DNA from 2 places in the Halomonas sp. JS92-SW72 genome. Region 2 is predicted to be linked to the other one. Evidence: predicted binding sites of a transcription regulator. Region 2 holds the regulator's gene; the other holds the start of a gene.
What was found. The regulator FNR, encoded in region 2, switches genes on or off when oxygen is low (the NO sensors DNR and NnrR bind a similar motif). The targets are predictions, from matches to a motif close to TTGATNTANATCAA.

Region 1 (7,500 bases), 1.7 Mb from region 2:
GTCGATGGTCTCCGCATCGGGCACGCGCAGCAGCGCCTCGGCCAGGCACATGAGCCCCACGCCCTCGGCGGTGGAGAGGCCGTATTCGGCCAGGAACGCCTCCATCATCGAGGGCTTCTTCTCCTTGCGCACGCGCTCCACATATCCGGCGCCGGCGTCGGCCACTCGCCGCCGCTCCTCCTCCGACAGCCGCAGCTGTCCGACGAGCCCATTGAGCACCGTAGCCTCATCGGCGGAATAGTGGGCGCGGATACGTGCACGAGCCTCGCTCACGGCGCCCTGGGGGTGAAGGTCTGCCTTGTTCATGCTCTGACTCCCTGGGGTTGTGACACTCCGCGTTGAGATGACAGCTGAAAGGGCTCCCGCAGGACCCCTTTCATTGCGCCGGGCGTGTCAGGTGCCCTTCTAGCGATGGATGTGCTGATACTCGCCGGCATCGGCGGTGAGGCTGCTCACCACCACGATGGCCACCATGGAGGCGATGAAGCCGGGAATGATCTCGTAGATGCCGGGCCCGCCCATGAAGGAGCCGCTCCAGCCGAGCGAGATCCAGATCATGACGGTGGCGGCACCCACCACCATGCCGGCAATGGCACCGGCACCGTTGGTGCGCGGCCACATCAACGACAGGATGATCAGCGGGCCAAAGGCGGCACCGAAGCCGGCCCAGGCGTTGCTGACCAGGCCCAGCACCTGGGAGTCCTCGTCGGAGGCGATGACGACCGCCACCAGGCCGACGATCACCACGCAGGCCCGGCCGATGGCCACGAGCTCCTTCTCGCTGGCCTCCTTGCGCAGGAACAGGCGATAGAAGTCCTCGGTCAGCGAGGAGGAGGACACCAGCAGCTGACTGGAGATGGTGCTCATGATCGCGGCCAGCAGCGCCGCGTAGAGGAAGCCGGTGATCAGCGGGTGGAACAGCAGGTTCGCCAGGATGATGAAGATGGTCTCCGGATCCTGGACATCCAGGCCGTTTCGCACCGCGTAGGCGCGGCCGAAGATGCCGAGCGAGATGGCGCCGATCAGGGAGATCGCCATCCAGCTCATGCCGATGTTGCGGGCGACGGGCACGTCCTTGAGAGAGCGGATGGCCATGAAGCGCACGATGATGTGTGGCTGCCCGAAATAGCCAAGCCCCCAGGCCACCGCCGAGAGCCAGCCGATGAAGGTCAGTCCCGCCGTCCAGGACAGCAGGGTGGGGTCGACGCTATTGAGGGTCTCGGACGCCTGGGAGAAACCGCCGCCGCCTTCCCCGAAGAGCACCACCGTCGGCATCAGCACCAGCGCCAGCATCATGATGCAGCCCTGCACGAAGTCGGTCAGGCTCACGGCCAGGAAGCCGCCCACTACCGTATAGACAAGCACCACGCCCAGCGTGATCACCACCCCCATGGCGTAATCGCTCATGCCACCGAAGTTGTAGATGCCCGAGAACGCGCTTTCGAACAGCTTGCCGCCGGCCACCAGGCCGGAGGCCGTGTAGACCGCGAAGAAGATGACGATGACGATGGCGGATACCGTCCGCAGCGGCAGCGCCCGGGTCGGGAAGCGATTCGCCAGGAACTCCGGGATGGTAATGGCGTTGCCGTAGTGAACCGTCTGCTCACGCAGGCGCGGTGCGACCAGGGTCCAGTTGAAGAACGCGCCCACGAGCAGGCCGATGCCGATCCAGGCCGAGCCCAGGCCGGAAACGAACAGCGCCCCGGGCAAACCCAGCAGCAGCCAGCCGCTCATGTCCGAGGCACCGGCCGACAGGGCCGCCACCTGAGGGCTGAGGGCTCGTCCACCCAGCATGTAGTCTTCGGACGAGGATGTGGATTTGCGCATGGCATAGATGCCGATGGCGATCATGAGCGCAAAGTAGCCAAACAGGCTGATCCAGACTCCAGTAGCCATGAAACGTCTCCAGTTCAGTGGGCCGAAGCTGACTCCGGCTGGATAACGCATCTACCGTTCGGGGTCCGGTAGCAGCGCGGGGTTCTTGTTGTCACTGCGCTTCTTGTCGGCATCACAAGACGCTGTTGCCTGTCATGCCGGGGCCTGCTCAACGTCATTTGAATAGCGTAGCAGCCAAGCCGGATCACTCTGGCTCCAGCTGGGTGGAAAGTGGCGTGCCGTCGAGGGGGCGGCCAACGGGCGGCACGTACCGGTCAGGGAGGATGGGGCCTTTCGGCATGACGCCGCTGGGGCGGTCCGGCGGGCAGCGCTCGACATGTCGAGCCCCCTTCAGGAAAAGGAAATGTAGCGTTAATACTAGTCCGTATCGCGACGAGTCAGCATTTCACGCTGTGTGAACGCACTTAAGGGCTCGGTGGAGCGGTGGTGATGGCGGGAGGATTTCGCCCCTGCCAACGCAACGAGGCCCGCCAGTGGCGGGCCTCGTCGTGGCGCGAAGGGAGGATCAGAAGCGGTAGCTGATGCCGCCCATCACCACCCAAGGGTCGATCTCTACCTTGCCGATCGGAGTACCATCCAGGCTGGCGTCAGTGTCGATATCGATATACCAGGCGGCGGCGTTGAGCGCCCAGTTGTCGTTGATCAGCAGGTCCACGCCCACCTGGCCGGCGGCGCCCCAGGAGCTGTCGAGGTTCAGGTCGCCAAGTGCGCTCTTCTCGCTGGAGAAGCGGGTGTAGTTGACGCCCACGCCCACATAGGGCTGCACCAGGGCCGCGGTGCCGCCCAGCGGGTAGTACTGCACGGTCAGGGTTGGCGGCAGATGCTTGGTGGACGCCAGGTTCTGGCCACCCAGGTTGATGTCATGCTCGAAGGGCAGGGCCGCCAGCAGTTCGACGCCGACGTTGTCGTGGAAGCGGTAGCCCAGGGTAAAGGCAAAATTGGTGTCGTCCTGAACGTCAACAGCAACAGTGTCGTTGACTACTGCACCGTTATCACTCTTCGGCGCTACCTTGGCCACGCCCAGGCGGGTAAAGAAGTCGCCGGCGCCGTAGGCCAGGGCCTGGGTGCTGGTGGTGAAGGCGGCAGCGGCCAGGCCGGCGGCCAGCAGGGTGGGGAGGGTCTTGCGCATGGAGGCGACTCCTTGTTGATGCTGTTGGGCATTGACAGATGGCAGTGCTTGGCCTGCCAGGGGATGTCGCCAGTGTAATCAGTCCGCCTGGAGGCGTTCTTGATCCAGGGCAAGAGTTGTTCGGTACAACTTTCCGACCCCCAGACGGCAAGACGCCGGGCCAGGGCCCGGCGTCTTGGGTCAGCGGCGCCTTCGTCAGGCGATCAGAAGCGCAGGGTCACGCCGCCGCCAATGGTCATCGGGTCCACCTTGGCGGTGCCGATGCGCTCGCCGTCCACGGAGAGGCGCGAGTCCACGTCGGCATAGTTGGCGAAGCCGTTGAGCATCAGGTTATCGGTGATGGCGAGATCCACGCCCACCTGGCCCACGGCGCCGTAGCTGCGGCGGGCATCCACGCCCTCCGGCTCGCCGGAGAAGCGGGTGTAGTTGAGGCCGGCGCCCACGTAGGGCTGCACGCGGGAGTCCAGGCCGCCCAGCGGGTAGTAGTTGACCAGCAGGTTGACCGGCATCCGGTCGATGGTCCCAGTATCGCCACCGGCGCTGATGGTGTGCTCGATCTTCTCGGAGCTGTTGAGCTCCACGCCGATGTTGTCGTGGAACAGGTAGCCGGCGCCGAAGGTGAAGCCGGTCTCGCCGCTGCTGACGCCGTCGAGCACGCCGTTGTCGGAGCGGGTGTCGGACTTGGCGAAGCCGCCGCGCACGAAGGTGTCGCCGGCGCTGTAGGCCAGGGCGGCCTGGCTGGCGAAGGCGCAGCTGGCGGCGATGGCGGCGGCGGTGATCAGTCGAGTGGTACGCATGTCAGGATCCTCCTGTTGCTTCACGCAAGAGCCTAGCCGGAACGCCCGGTGGCTTGTGACGAAGGTATTATAGGAAACGGTGTTTCCAAATGTCCCGTCACGAGTGGTCAAGAATTGTGAAAGTTCTTATCACCGCGGGTCGAGCGAGAAGGGGGAAGGTCGGACGCGAAGGCGCCGGGCAGGTGCCCGGCGCCGTGGCAGAAGTTAGGTAGGAATCAGAAGCGGTAGGTGATGCCGCCACCGATGGTCATGGGATCGATCTTGGCTTCGCCGATCTTGTCGCCGTCGAGCCGCACGTCCGCCGAGACGTCGGCGTAGCTCACGAAGCCGTTGAGCATCAGGCCCTGGGCCACGGCGAGATCCACGCCCAGCTGGCCGATGGCACCATAGCTTCGGCGCACGTCTATCGGCAGAGGGGTATCCTCGCCGGAGAAGCGGGTGTAGTTGAGGCCGGCGCCCACGTAGGGCTGCACGCGGGAGTCCATGCCGCCCATGGGGTAGTAGTTGACCAGCAGATTGATCGGCATCCGATCGACGCTGCCGATATCGCCCAGAGCTTCCAGGTTAAGACTGTGCTCGACCTTTTCCTGGCCGCTGAGCTCGATGCCGAGGTTATCGGTAAAGAGATACCCGACGCCGTAGTAGAGGCCTCGCTCATCGGAGACATCCAGGCGCAGGTTGTCGGCCGTTAGGTTGCCATTGTTGGACTTGACGTCGGTCTGGGCGATGCCGCCGCGCACAAAGATATCGCCCGCCTGGTAGGCCAGGGCCGCCTGGCTGGCGACGAGGCCCCCGGCGGAGAGCAGGGCGGCAGTGAGAAGGAAGTGCTTGTTCATCAGGGGATCCTCGCATCGATCATGGGCGTCACAGGCCCGAGGGGTTTTTCTTGTACATTCTGACTATAGAAAAACATTTGGTAGAAGTCTTGTAAAGATTTTGGATGGCCGTGATAGACCCTGATGGGCGGCATCACGGGAGATTTCGGCGGTGGCGGCGGGGCACAGGAGCGGGCCTTGCTGTACAAGATTTTTCGCGCTGCGGAATCGACGGTTCGCGCTCCGGGCGGAAATCGTCTTGACTTGAGGGAGGACAAGGAGAAGCCAGGGGGAAGACCCATGCGGATTGCCCAGCGCCTGAGTCGCGCGAGGTGGGAGCCCGAAATCTCGCTGCTGGTCGCGGCGTTCCTGGCGGTGTGGCTGCTGCTGGAGCCGGCACTGCTCCAGGGGCTGCCCACGGCGCTGCGGCTGCCGGCCATCCTGCTCGGGCTGTGGGCCCTGGGCGCCGCCTTCCTGCGCCCGCTGGCGCTGCAGGCCCCGCGTCGCCGGGGTCATCGGCTGCTGTCGCCGCCCTGGAGCCAGGTGGCGCTTGCGCTGTTTGCCCTGCTGCTCGTGGGAAGAGCGCTGCTGGCCTGAGTCTCTCCCCCTGCCACTGCTCCCTGGCCACGCCGGAATGCAGAAAGCCGCCCCGTGGGGCGGCTTTCCGGTTCAGGGTGGCAGGGGCCAGGCCCCCGGCACTCAGGCCTGATCGAAGGTGTCGAAGTCGGCGGTGATGGCGTCCGTCGGCTCCTCGGTGGCCAGGCTCGCCACCACGATGGCGATATAGGCGAAGATCACCCCGGGCACGATCTCGTAGAGGTCGAAGATCCCGCCGGAGAGCTCGGCCCACACCACCACGGTGATGCCGCCCACCACGATGCCGGCCAGGGCGCCCCACTTGTTCATGCGGCGCCAGTAGAGCGACATGATCAGCGCCGGGCCGAAGGCGGCACCGAAGCCGGCCCAGGCGTAGGCGACCAGGTCCAGCACGGTGGCATCGGGGTTGAGCGCCAGCAGGTAGGCCAGCACGGCGATGCCGATCACCGCGAAGCGGCCCACCCACACCAGCTCGGACTGCGAGGCCTCCTTGCGGAAGATCGCCTTGTAGAAGTCGTCGGTCAGCGCCGAGGAGGAGACCAGCAGCTGGGAGTCGGCGGTGGACATGATGGCGGCCAGGATGGCGGCCAGCAGGATACCGGCGATCACCGGATGGAAGATCAGGTTGACCATCACCATGAACACCGTCTCGCCGTCGGCCAGGTCGCGCTGCACGAAGCCCACGCCGAGCAGGCCCACGGCGATGGAGCTGACCAGCGCGATGGCGGTCCAGCTCACCGCGATGCGGCGGGCGGCGGGGATGTCACGGTCGCTGCGGATGGCGGCGAAGCGGGCCAGGATATGGGGCTGGCCGAAGTAGCCGAGGCCCCAGGCCAGGGAGCTGACGATGCCGATGACGGAGAGTGCCTCGCCGGTGGAGGCGTCGCGGAACCAGGCCAGCATGTACTCGCTCTCGGCGGCCAGGGCCGCGCCGGCGCCGCTCGCCCCGCCGAGATCGCTGAAGGCGATGATCGGCACGATGGCCAGCGCCGCCGCCATCATCAGGCCCTGGATCAGGTCGGTCCAGGAGACCGCCAGGAAGCCACCGATGAAGGTGTACATGATGATGGTCAGGGTGCCGATGGTGACGGCGATGCGGTAGTCGAAGCCGAACACGGTCTCGAACAGCCGGCCGCCGGCCACCAGGCCCGAGCTGGTGTAGAAGAGGAAGAACATCAGGATGAAGATCGCCGAGATCACCCGCAGCAGGTGCGACTTGTCCTGGAAGCGGTTGGCGAAGTACTCCGGCAGGGTCAGGGCGTCACTGACCTTGAAGCTGTAGAGGCGCAGGCGGCGCGCCACGATCAGCCAGTTGAGCCAGGTGCCGATCAGCAGGCCCACGGCGATCCAGCTGGCCGAGATGCCGCTGACGTAGGCCGCGCCGGGCAGGCCGAGCAGCAGCCAGCCGGACATGTCCGAGGCGCCGGCGGAGATCGCCGAGGTCCAGGGGCCGAGCGAGCGGCCGCCGAGGATATAGTCGGAGAGGTTGGTGGTGCGCTTGTAGGCGACGATGCCGATGCCGAGCATCAGTGCCAGGTACACCACGAAGGTGAAGCCGATGGCCATGTTGTTCTGAACCATTAGGGGGTTCCTTCAGTTTATTGTCGTTACAGACGAGCGGGGCTCACTCGTCTCCCAGCGCAAGCAGTGACGCGTTGCCGCCCAGCGCGGCGGTGTTGACGGTCACCGTCTTTTCCGTGGCGAAGCGCAGCAGGTAGTGCGGCCCGCCGGCCTTGGGTCCGGTCCCGGAGAGGCCCTGGCCGCCGAAGGGCTGAACGCCCACGACGGCGCCGATGATATTGCGGTTGACGTACACATTGCCAACGCGAATCTTCTGCGCTATTTCATCGGCGAAGGACTCATTGCGGCTATGAACGCCGAAGGTCAGTCCATAACCCCGCCCGTTGATCGACTCGATCACCCGGTCGATCTCGCTGGCCCGGTAGCGCACAATGTGCAGTATCGGGCCGAACTGTTCCCGCTCCAGCGCCTCGATGCCGTCGATCTCGAAGGCCACCGGGGCGACGAAGGTGCCGTCGCCGGTGAGCCGCGGGTCGAGGCGGGTCTCGGCGACCAGGCGTCCCTCGGCCTTGAGCCTCTCGATATGGGCCCCGAGGCCGCGGCGAGCGTCCTCGTCGATCACTGGGCCGACGTCGGTGCCCAAGTCGCGGGGGTCGGCCACGCGCAGTTCATTCATGGCGCCCTCGAGGATCGTGATGACCCGGTCGGCCACGTCCTCCTGGAGGTAGAGTACGCGCAGCGCCGA
Region 2 (7,500 bases):
GCCGGCGCTGCTCGCCACCGGCCTGGCGGCGCACCAGTTGGGGGGGCTGATTCGTCACCGGGCCACCCGCAGCATCGCCGCGCTGTCGATCATCGCCTTCGCCCTGTGGCAGCTGTGGCTGATGCTGCCCGCTCAGGGTCACGGCTGATTCGGCACTATTCCACGCCGGATTGACGCAGCTCAACGCCGCCGGCGCCAAGCCGCCCTAGCATGGAGAGCACATCCATAGCCGGGAGCGCCGTCATGCCCGTTCAGGCGAAACGCAACGATCGCGCCGGGCCATCCTGGACTGCCGGAAGCAGGCCCTCGATGCAGTACCATGACCACGACGGATCGCACTATCTGACCTACCCCGACGCCGCCCGCCTGGCGACGGGGGACGGCCCCGCGGCGCTGACCCGGGCCCTGGTCGAGCGCTCCCCCGATGCGCCGCTGGCGCTGCACGTGCGCCTGCCCTTCTGCCGGCAGGCGTGCCGCTTCTGCGCCTCCCAGCGGGTGCCCTCACGGGACAGCCGCCAGGCCGAGCCCTACCTCACGCGGCTCGACCGCGAGATGGTGCTGGTGAGCCGACTGCTGGGCCGCCTCCCGGCCGTGCAACGCCTGCACTGGGGTGGCGGCGCCCCCGCCTTCCTCTCCCTGGACCAGATGGGCGACCTGTTCGACCGCCTCGACGCCCGCTTCGGGCTGTCCGGCGCCCGGGGTCGCGACTTCAGCATCGAGATCGACCCCCGCGAGGCCGATGTCTTCACCCTGCGCCACCTGCAGGCGCTGGGCTTCAACCGCCTGAGCCTCGGCGTCCAGGAGCTCGACCTGCGCGTCCAGAAGGCGATCAACCGGGTCCAACCCCGGGTGCTGACCGAGTCCCTGGTGGACGAGGCCGAACGCCTCGGCTTCCACTCCCTCAACCTGGACCTGATCGTGGGCCTGCCGCTGCAGACCCCCCACGGCTTCGGGGAGACCCTCGAGCAGGTGATCGCCATGACCCCGGCGCGCATCACCCTGCGCCGCTACGCCCACCTGCCGGAGCGCTACCGTCCCCAGCGCGAGATCGACGCCGAGGACTTGCCCGACACCGCCACCCGCCTGGCGATCCTCGAGGCGGCTCGCGAGCGGCTGGATGACGCCGGCTACGTGCACATCGGGCTCGGCCAGTTTGCCCGCCCCGATGACAGCCTGGCCCAGGCCCTGGGGGAGGGCCGCCTGGCCCGCGATCTGCAGGGCTACACCCACTACCCGCCCGGCGACCAGCTCGGCCTCGGGGTCGCCGCCCTCAGCCGGGTCGGCGATACCCTGGCCCGCAACGCCCTGAGCCTGGCCGACTACGAGACGGCGCTGGACGCCAGCCAGCTGCCCGCCAGCGCCGCCTACCGGCTGGACGCGGCCGAACGCCTGCGCCGGGATGCCATCGAGACGCTCGCCTGTCGCCGCGAGCTGGACCTGGCCGCACTCTCGCAGGCCCATGGGCTCGACGCCGGCGCGGCCCTGGCCGGTGCCCTCGAGCGCCTCGCCCCCTTCTGCCGGGCGGGGCTGCTCGAGCGCCACGGCGAGCGCCTGCGGGTAACCCCCGACGGGCTCTGGGGCCTGACCCACCTGCTCGCCGCCTTCGACCCCGAGGCCACCCCGGTGGCGTGAGCCGGGCCGGACGGGCCTACCTCCTTGGAGGTGGTTTGCCCTGTCCGAAGTTTCCTCCATAATGGTCGACATGATCATGATCAAGGAGGGGGCGGCCATGCCCGATAGCCTGACCGGAAGGCGGCGCTCTGTACTGCACGAGACTCGCTGCCAGACCTGCAGCCTGAGTTCGCTCTGCCTGCCGCTGGCCCTCGAGGTTCAGGACATGGACCAGTTCGACGCCATCATCCGCCGGCGCGCGCCCCTCAAGAAGGGCGAGACCCTGTTCCGCCAGGACAGCCCCTTCACCAGCGTCTATGCGGTGCGCTCGGGCAGCCTCAAGCAGGTGACCACCGAGGGCAGCGGCGACGACCAGCTGACCAACTTCTACCTGCCCAGCGAGCTGGTGGGGCTGGACGGCATCGACGAGGAGCAGTATCCCGGCACCGTGGTGGCCCTGGAGACCACCACCGTGTGCGAGATCCCCTTCGATCGCCTGGACCAGCTGTCGGAGTCCCTCCCCGAACTGCGCGGCCAGCTCTATCGCAGCATGAGCAAGGAGCTGCGCGACGACCGCCGCATGATGCGCCTGCTCTCTCGCAAGACCGCCGACCAGCGCCTGGCCAGCTTCTTCACCAGCCTCTCCGACCGCTTCCGCCGGCGCGGCTACTCCCCCTACAGCTTCCGGCTCTCCATGTCCCGGGCCGATATCGGCAACTACCTCGGCCTGGCGGTGGAGACCGTCAGCCGCATCCTCGGCCGCTTCCAGAGCCAGGGCCTGGTGGAGGTCTCGGGCCGCGAGGTGCATATCCTCGACCTGGAGTCGCTGATCCAGGTCGCCGAGGAGGAAGGGGCCAAGTAGCACCGGGCCGCCTGGCCTCCCCCCTGACGCAGAAACCCCCATCGGGCGAGTGCCCGATGGGGGTTTCTGGTTTTCGAGCCATGAGTTCCCGAGCCCTGGCGCCGGCGCCAGGGCTACTCGTTCAGCAGTTCGATGCGGCTGGCCTGCCGCCGCGCCTGTGTCTCCTCGAGCCCGGCGAAGTCGAACAGCTCGCGGTCGGCCAGCTGCGACGGCGCCACGTTGGTCACCGCCTTGAACATGCTCTCCAGGCGCCCGGGGTGCTTCTTCTCCCATTCGGCGAGCATCTCCTTGACCACCTGGCGCTGCAGGTTGGGCTGGGAACCGCACAGGTTGCAGGGGATGATCGGGAACGCCATCAGCCGGGCAAACTCGGCGATATCCGCCTCGCGGCAGTAGGCCAGCGGGCGGATCAGGATGTTCTTGCCGTCGTCGGAGAGCAGCTTGGGGGGCATGGCCTTGAGGCTGCCGCCGAAGAAGAGGTTGAGGAACAGCGTCTCGAGGATGTCCTCGCGATGGTGGCCCAGGGCGATCTTGGTGGCGCCGATCTCCTCGGCGAAGCCGTAGAGGGAGCCGCGGCGCAGCCGCGAGCAGAGCGCGCAGGTGGTCTTGCCTTCCGGCGTCTTCTCCTTGACCACCGAGTAGGTGTCGCGCTCGAGGATATGGTACTCGACGCCGATGGACTCGAGGTACTCGGGCAGCACCTGCTCGGGGAAACCGGGCTGCTTCTGGTCGAGGTTGACCGCCACCAGCGAGAAGTCGATCGGGGCGTTGCGCTGCAGGCTGCGCAGGATCGAGAGCAGGGTGTAGCTGTCCTTGCCGCCGGAGAGGCAGACCATCACCCGGTCGCCCTCGTGGATCATGCCGTAGTCGATGATGGCGTTGCCGACCTGGCGGCGCAGGCGCTTCTGGAGCTTGTTGAACTCGCGCCTGCCCCGGGCATCCAGGGCATCGAGGAGCGGCGAGGGGGCCTCCTGCTGCGGGGAGCCCCCCGCGGCGGGGGCCTCGGCGTCGGTGTCGCGGGGGTCGAAGATCACGGCGTCTTGCATGTCGGTCGGCGCTGCCAGTGCGGGCAAAAATGACGGGCGCCCATCCTACCATCGCCGGCGACGTCAGGCGACGCCGTCACGCCTCAGGCGTCGCCCCGCAGGGCGCTGGTCTCGCGCTCCAGGCGCAGGAAGATCAGCGCCGTGGTCACCGCATCCCCCAGCGCCGTATGGCGCCCCATCACCGGCACGTCCAGCAGCTCGGCCACCTTCTCGAAGCGCGGCGCCGACTCCACCTCGGGGTGGCGGCGGCGCAGGCGGCGCAGATAGTGCTGGGCCACGTCGATGGTGGCGTTGGGCAGCTCGAAGCCGACGCGCGGGCGCAGCTCGCGATTGAGGATCGCCAGGTCGAAGTCCAGGTGCCAGCCCACCAGCGGGCGATTGCCGACGAAGTCGAGCAGGCGCTCCAGCGCCTCGTCCACCGCCATGCCGCCCTCCAGGTCGATGCCGCGCAGGCCGTGAATGCGGATCGAATCGCCACACAGCGAGGCCGGGCGCGCCAGGCGCAGGTCCAGGGATTCGCTGGTCAGCACCCGGTCGCCACGCACCTTGACGGCGGCGATGGAGACCAGCTCCGCGCTGCGCGTATCAAGCCCGGTGGTCTCGGTATCGATGACCACCATCTCGTCACCGGTATAGGGGTGGAAGAGCCAGGCGTAGTCGCCGTTGGCGTGCCGTCTTCGGTCGGCAGCGCGCCGCAGGACCTTGAGCATGAGGGGTCTCCTGTTGTGATTGTCGTTCCTTCGTGCATCGTCATGCCTTCGTGCAGCCTCGGGCCGTCACGAATACTCCAGATGAAAGCGGTGCGAGAGGCGCTGCTTGAAGTCCTTGACGATATGCAGCGCCTCGCGCAGCAGGTCGCGCTCCAGCGAGGAGAGCTCCTGTACCACCACGCGGTCGGGCTTGCGCTCGCCACCGCTGTCCAGATGGGCGAGCTGCTGCTTGAGGCGCAGCTCGGTGAACAGCGACAGCGCCTCGCCGAGGTCCTCGGCGAAGCGCGGCTCCAGGCGGCCGTCCGCCGCCAGGGCATCCAGCCGCTCCAGGGTGGAGGTCGGCCGGATGCGCCGCTCCAGGGCCATCACCCGCACCCCGTGAACGATGGGGAAGATGCCGCCCTTCTTGATGTCGATGCCATGCTGGGGCCGCTTGAGCGAGCCGAACAGGGTCAGCGGCGTGGAGAAGCGCAGGATGGTGCGGGCGAAGTAGGAGAGCAGCAGCTCGTCGCCGGAGCAGCGCGCGAACAGCTCGTCACGCACCCGGTCGAGCAGAGCCGGGTTACCGGCCACCGCATGGGAGTCGAGCATGATCGCCAGCTTCATCAGGCTGTCGCCGTCCCGCTTCTCGGCCCAGCGGGCGATGCGCTCGCGCCACTGGGTCACGGTGCCGACCCACTCGGGGTTGGAGACCATGATGTTGCCGGGACAGGGCGGGTAGCCCAGCTCGATCAGGGTCTCGGTGAGTCGCTGCATCTGCTCGGCGCAGCCGGGCCACTCCAGGTCGTCGGTCAGGATCAGGCCGTTGTCCTGGTCGGTCTTGAGGATCTGCTCGCCGCGCCCCTCGCTGCCCATCACCATCAGGCAGCTGTCGCGGTGGTAGCGTTCGTCGACCAGGAAGCCCCAAGCCTTGTGCATGATCCGTCCGTTGAGCGCCGCCAGCAGGCCCATGGCGAAGCGCAGCTTGACCCCCTGGGCCATCAGCGCCTTGACCAGCTCGGGCGTGCGGCGACTGGCGGCGGCCAGGGCCTCGAGGCTCTCGGCCTGCTCGACCTGCAGGCTGACCACGTAGCTGCGGCTCGAGAAGTAGCTGAGCACGTCGGTGAGCTCGACGACCCCCACCGGCACCCCCTTCTCCATCACCACCACCCGCTCCACCTTGTGGCGGGTCATCACCACCAGCGCCTCGAACAGGTACTGCCCCGGCCCCACCGTGATCAGCTCGGCACTGCCGACCCCGTCCAGGGCACTGTCACGGTCGCGCTCCTCCACCACCAGGGCGTTGAGCAGGTCGGTCTTGGTGATCATGCCGGGGCCGGCGTCACCCGCCACCAGCAGGCTGTCGGCATGGCGCTCGTTGATGGTGGTCACCGCCTCGGCAATGGTCGTGGCGGCCGGCACGACCAGCGGCTCACGCATGCACTCGTCGACCCGGGCCAGCATGAAACCGGCCATGGTCACCCCGCCTTCGGCGCGCTGCTCGGTAAGCAGGCGCGCCTTGTGGGCCAGGGTCTGGCGGAAGAACTCCGCGAAGGGGGGACAGTCATCGCAGAGCTCGAGGAAGAGCGCCTTGGGCAGCAGGTAGCAGAGGCTCTCCTGCTCGGCACGGAAGCGGTAGCGGCTCTTGCCGTTGAGGATGCTGATGGCGCCGAAGAGGTCGCCGCGGGTGTAGTGGCCGATGCGCGAGCGGGCCGCAGGCAGGGTGGGGTCGACTTCCGCCACCTCCCCCTTGTGGATCAGGAAGAGGTTCTCACCGGCCTGCCCCGTCTCGAGGATGATCTCGTCGCGATCGAAGTAGGCCAGGTCCACGCCCTGGCGAACCCGCTCGCGGCCTGCCTCGTCGAGCAGGGTGAACGGCGGCTGGGAAAGATCGACCTCGACCATGGCGCAGACCTCGCGGGCGGCGTACCGACTCAAGCCCCCCTGCCGCGCCGCCGCCAGCTGGCGATCGATAGACGAGGGGGCCGGAGAGGAAAACGGCGTTGTGACCGCCACCGGATGATTGTTGGGGTTGTTGTTGGGTCTCCTGAGACTGGTGGCAGCATAGCAACCTCCCCGTCGCCCTTATAAGCTAGACGATCGTCTCCCCCTTTGGCCCCCTATACGATCGTCCAAGCCTCGGCCGCGAACGCAGCGATCCTGCGACTTTGGTCTTCCTCCTCCTCCTTAGACGATCGTCCAAGTCCTGCCTCGCCCGCCCCCGACCGCCCCTCTCACACCCCCTATACCATCGTCCTAACCTGACTGACGCACCTCGTGTAACTCAGCAGAAACACGCCCCCATCCTCTTGATTGGCAAGGATTCGTTGACACCGCATTGAATCGTATTTTTCTCATGATACGAAAGTCTGGGATTCATTTTCGCCTCTCATTGCCCACTATCCACCATGCATCATGCAGGGCAATCGCACGACAACGATGCCTGCCGACACCGGCGAGATAAGGGCCACCGGCCCCTCTCCCAGTCGGGATCTGCCCCAAGGCTCGCAACGGCCTGACACAAGACATGCGATTGCCCTGGTGACCCGCAACCGACAGACCCCCAGTTCCCAACCCCACCAATAACAAGTGGAGAACACGACAATGGCAGAAGAGAAAGTCGATTCGTCCGAATACTGGAAGGCGAACGTACGCCTGATCACGGGATGCCTGATCGTCTGGGCCTTCGTCTCCTACGGCATGGCGATCCTGTTCCGGCCCCTGCTCTCCGGCATTCCCGTGGGCGGCACCGACCTGGGCTTCTGGTTCGCCCAGCAGGGCTCCATCCTCACCTTCATCGTGCTGATCTTCTTCTACGCCTGGAAGATGAACAAGCTCGATCAGAAATTCGGTCTGGGGGAGTAAGCCAGCATGAGTCAATTTGCCATCAACCTGCTGTTCGTAGGGGGCTCCTTCGCCCTCTACATCGGCATCGCGATCTGGGCCCGAGCGGGCTCCACCAAGGACTTCTACGTGGCGGGCGGCGGCGTCCACCCGGTCACCAACGGCATGGCCACCGCCGCCGACTGGATGTCCGCGGCGTCGTTCATCTCCATGGCCGGCCTGCTGGCCTCCGGCGGCTACGCCAACTCGTCGTTCCTGATGGGCTGGACCGGCGGCTACGTGATCCTGGCCATGCTGCTGGCGCCCTACCTGCGCAAGTTCGGCAAGTTCACCGTACCGGACTTCATCGGTGACCGCTTCTACAGCAAGGCGGCGCGCCTGGTGGCCGTCATCTGTCTGATCGTGGCCTCCGTGACCTACGTAATCGGCCAGATGACCGGCGCCGGCG

Region 1: a site for FNR is predicted at 3,125-3,138, ahead of D1793_RS01560 (OmpW family outer membrane protein). Genes of this name have one in related genera too.

What each region holds. Positions count from the first base shown of each region.
Region 1 is NZ_CP032147.1:328,640-336,139, reverse strand. Features, by position in the region: gene putA (bifunctional proline dehydrogenase/L-glutamate gamma-semialdehyde dehydrogenase PutA) at 1-306, opposite strand, end outside; gene putP (sodium/proline symporter PutP) at 406-1,896, opposite strand; gene D1793_RS01560 (OmpW family outer membrane protein) at 2,402-3,025, opposite strand; gene D1793_RS01555 (OmpW family outer membrane protein) at 3,229-3,822, opposite strand; gene D1793_RS01550 (OmpW family outer membrane protein) at 4,038-4,658, opposite strand; gene D1793_RS01545 (hypothetical protein) at 4,938-5,234, shown strand; gene putP (sodium/proline symporter PutP) at 5,337-6,815, opposite strand; gene putA (bifunctional proline dehydrogenase/L-glutamate gamma-semialdehyde dehydrogenase PutA) at 6,859-7,500, opposite strand, start outside.
Region 2 is NZ_CP032147.1:2,064,364-2,071,863, forward strand. Features, by position in the region: gene D1793_RS09695 (sulfite exporter TauE/SafE family protein) at 1-148, shown strand, start outside; gene hemN (oxygen-independent coproporphyrinogen III oxidase) at 310-1,632, shown strand; gene fnr (fumarate/nitrate reduction transcriptional regulator Fnr) at 1,730-2,473, shown strand; gene ttcA (tRNA 2-thiocytidine(32) synthetase TtcA) at 2,587-3,519, opposite strand; gene D1793_RS09715 (3'-5' exonuclease) at 3,603-4,229, opposite strand; gene D1793_RS09720 (putative nucleotidyltransferase substrate binding domain-containing protein) at 4,296-6,113, opposite strand; gene D1793_RS09725 (DUF4212 domain-containing protein) at 6,813-7,073, shown strand; gene D1793_RS09730 (sodium:solute symporter family protein) at 7,080-7,500, shown strand, end outside.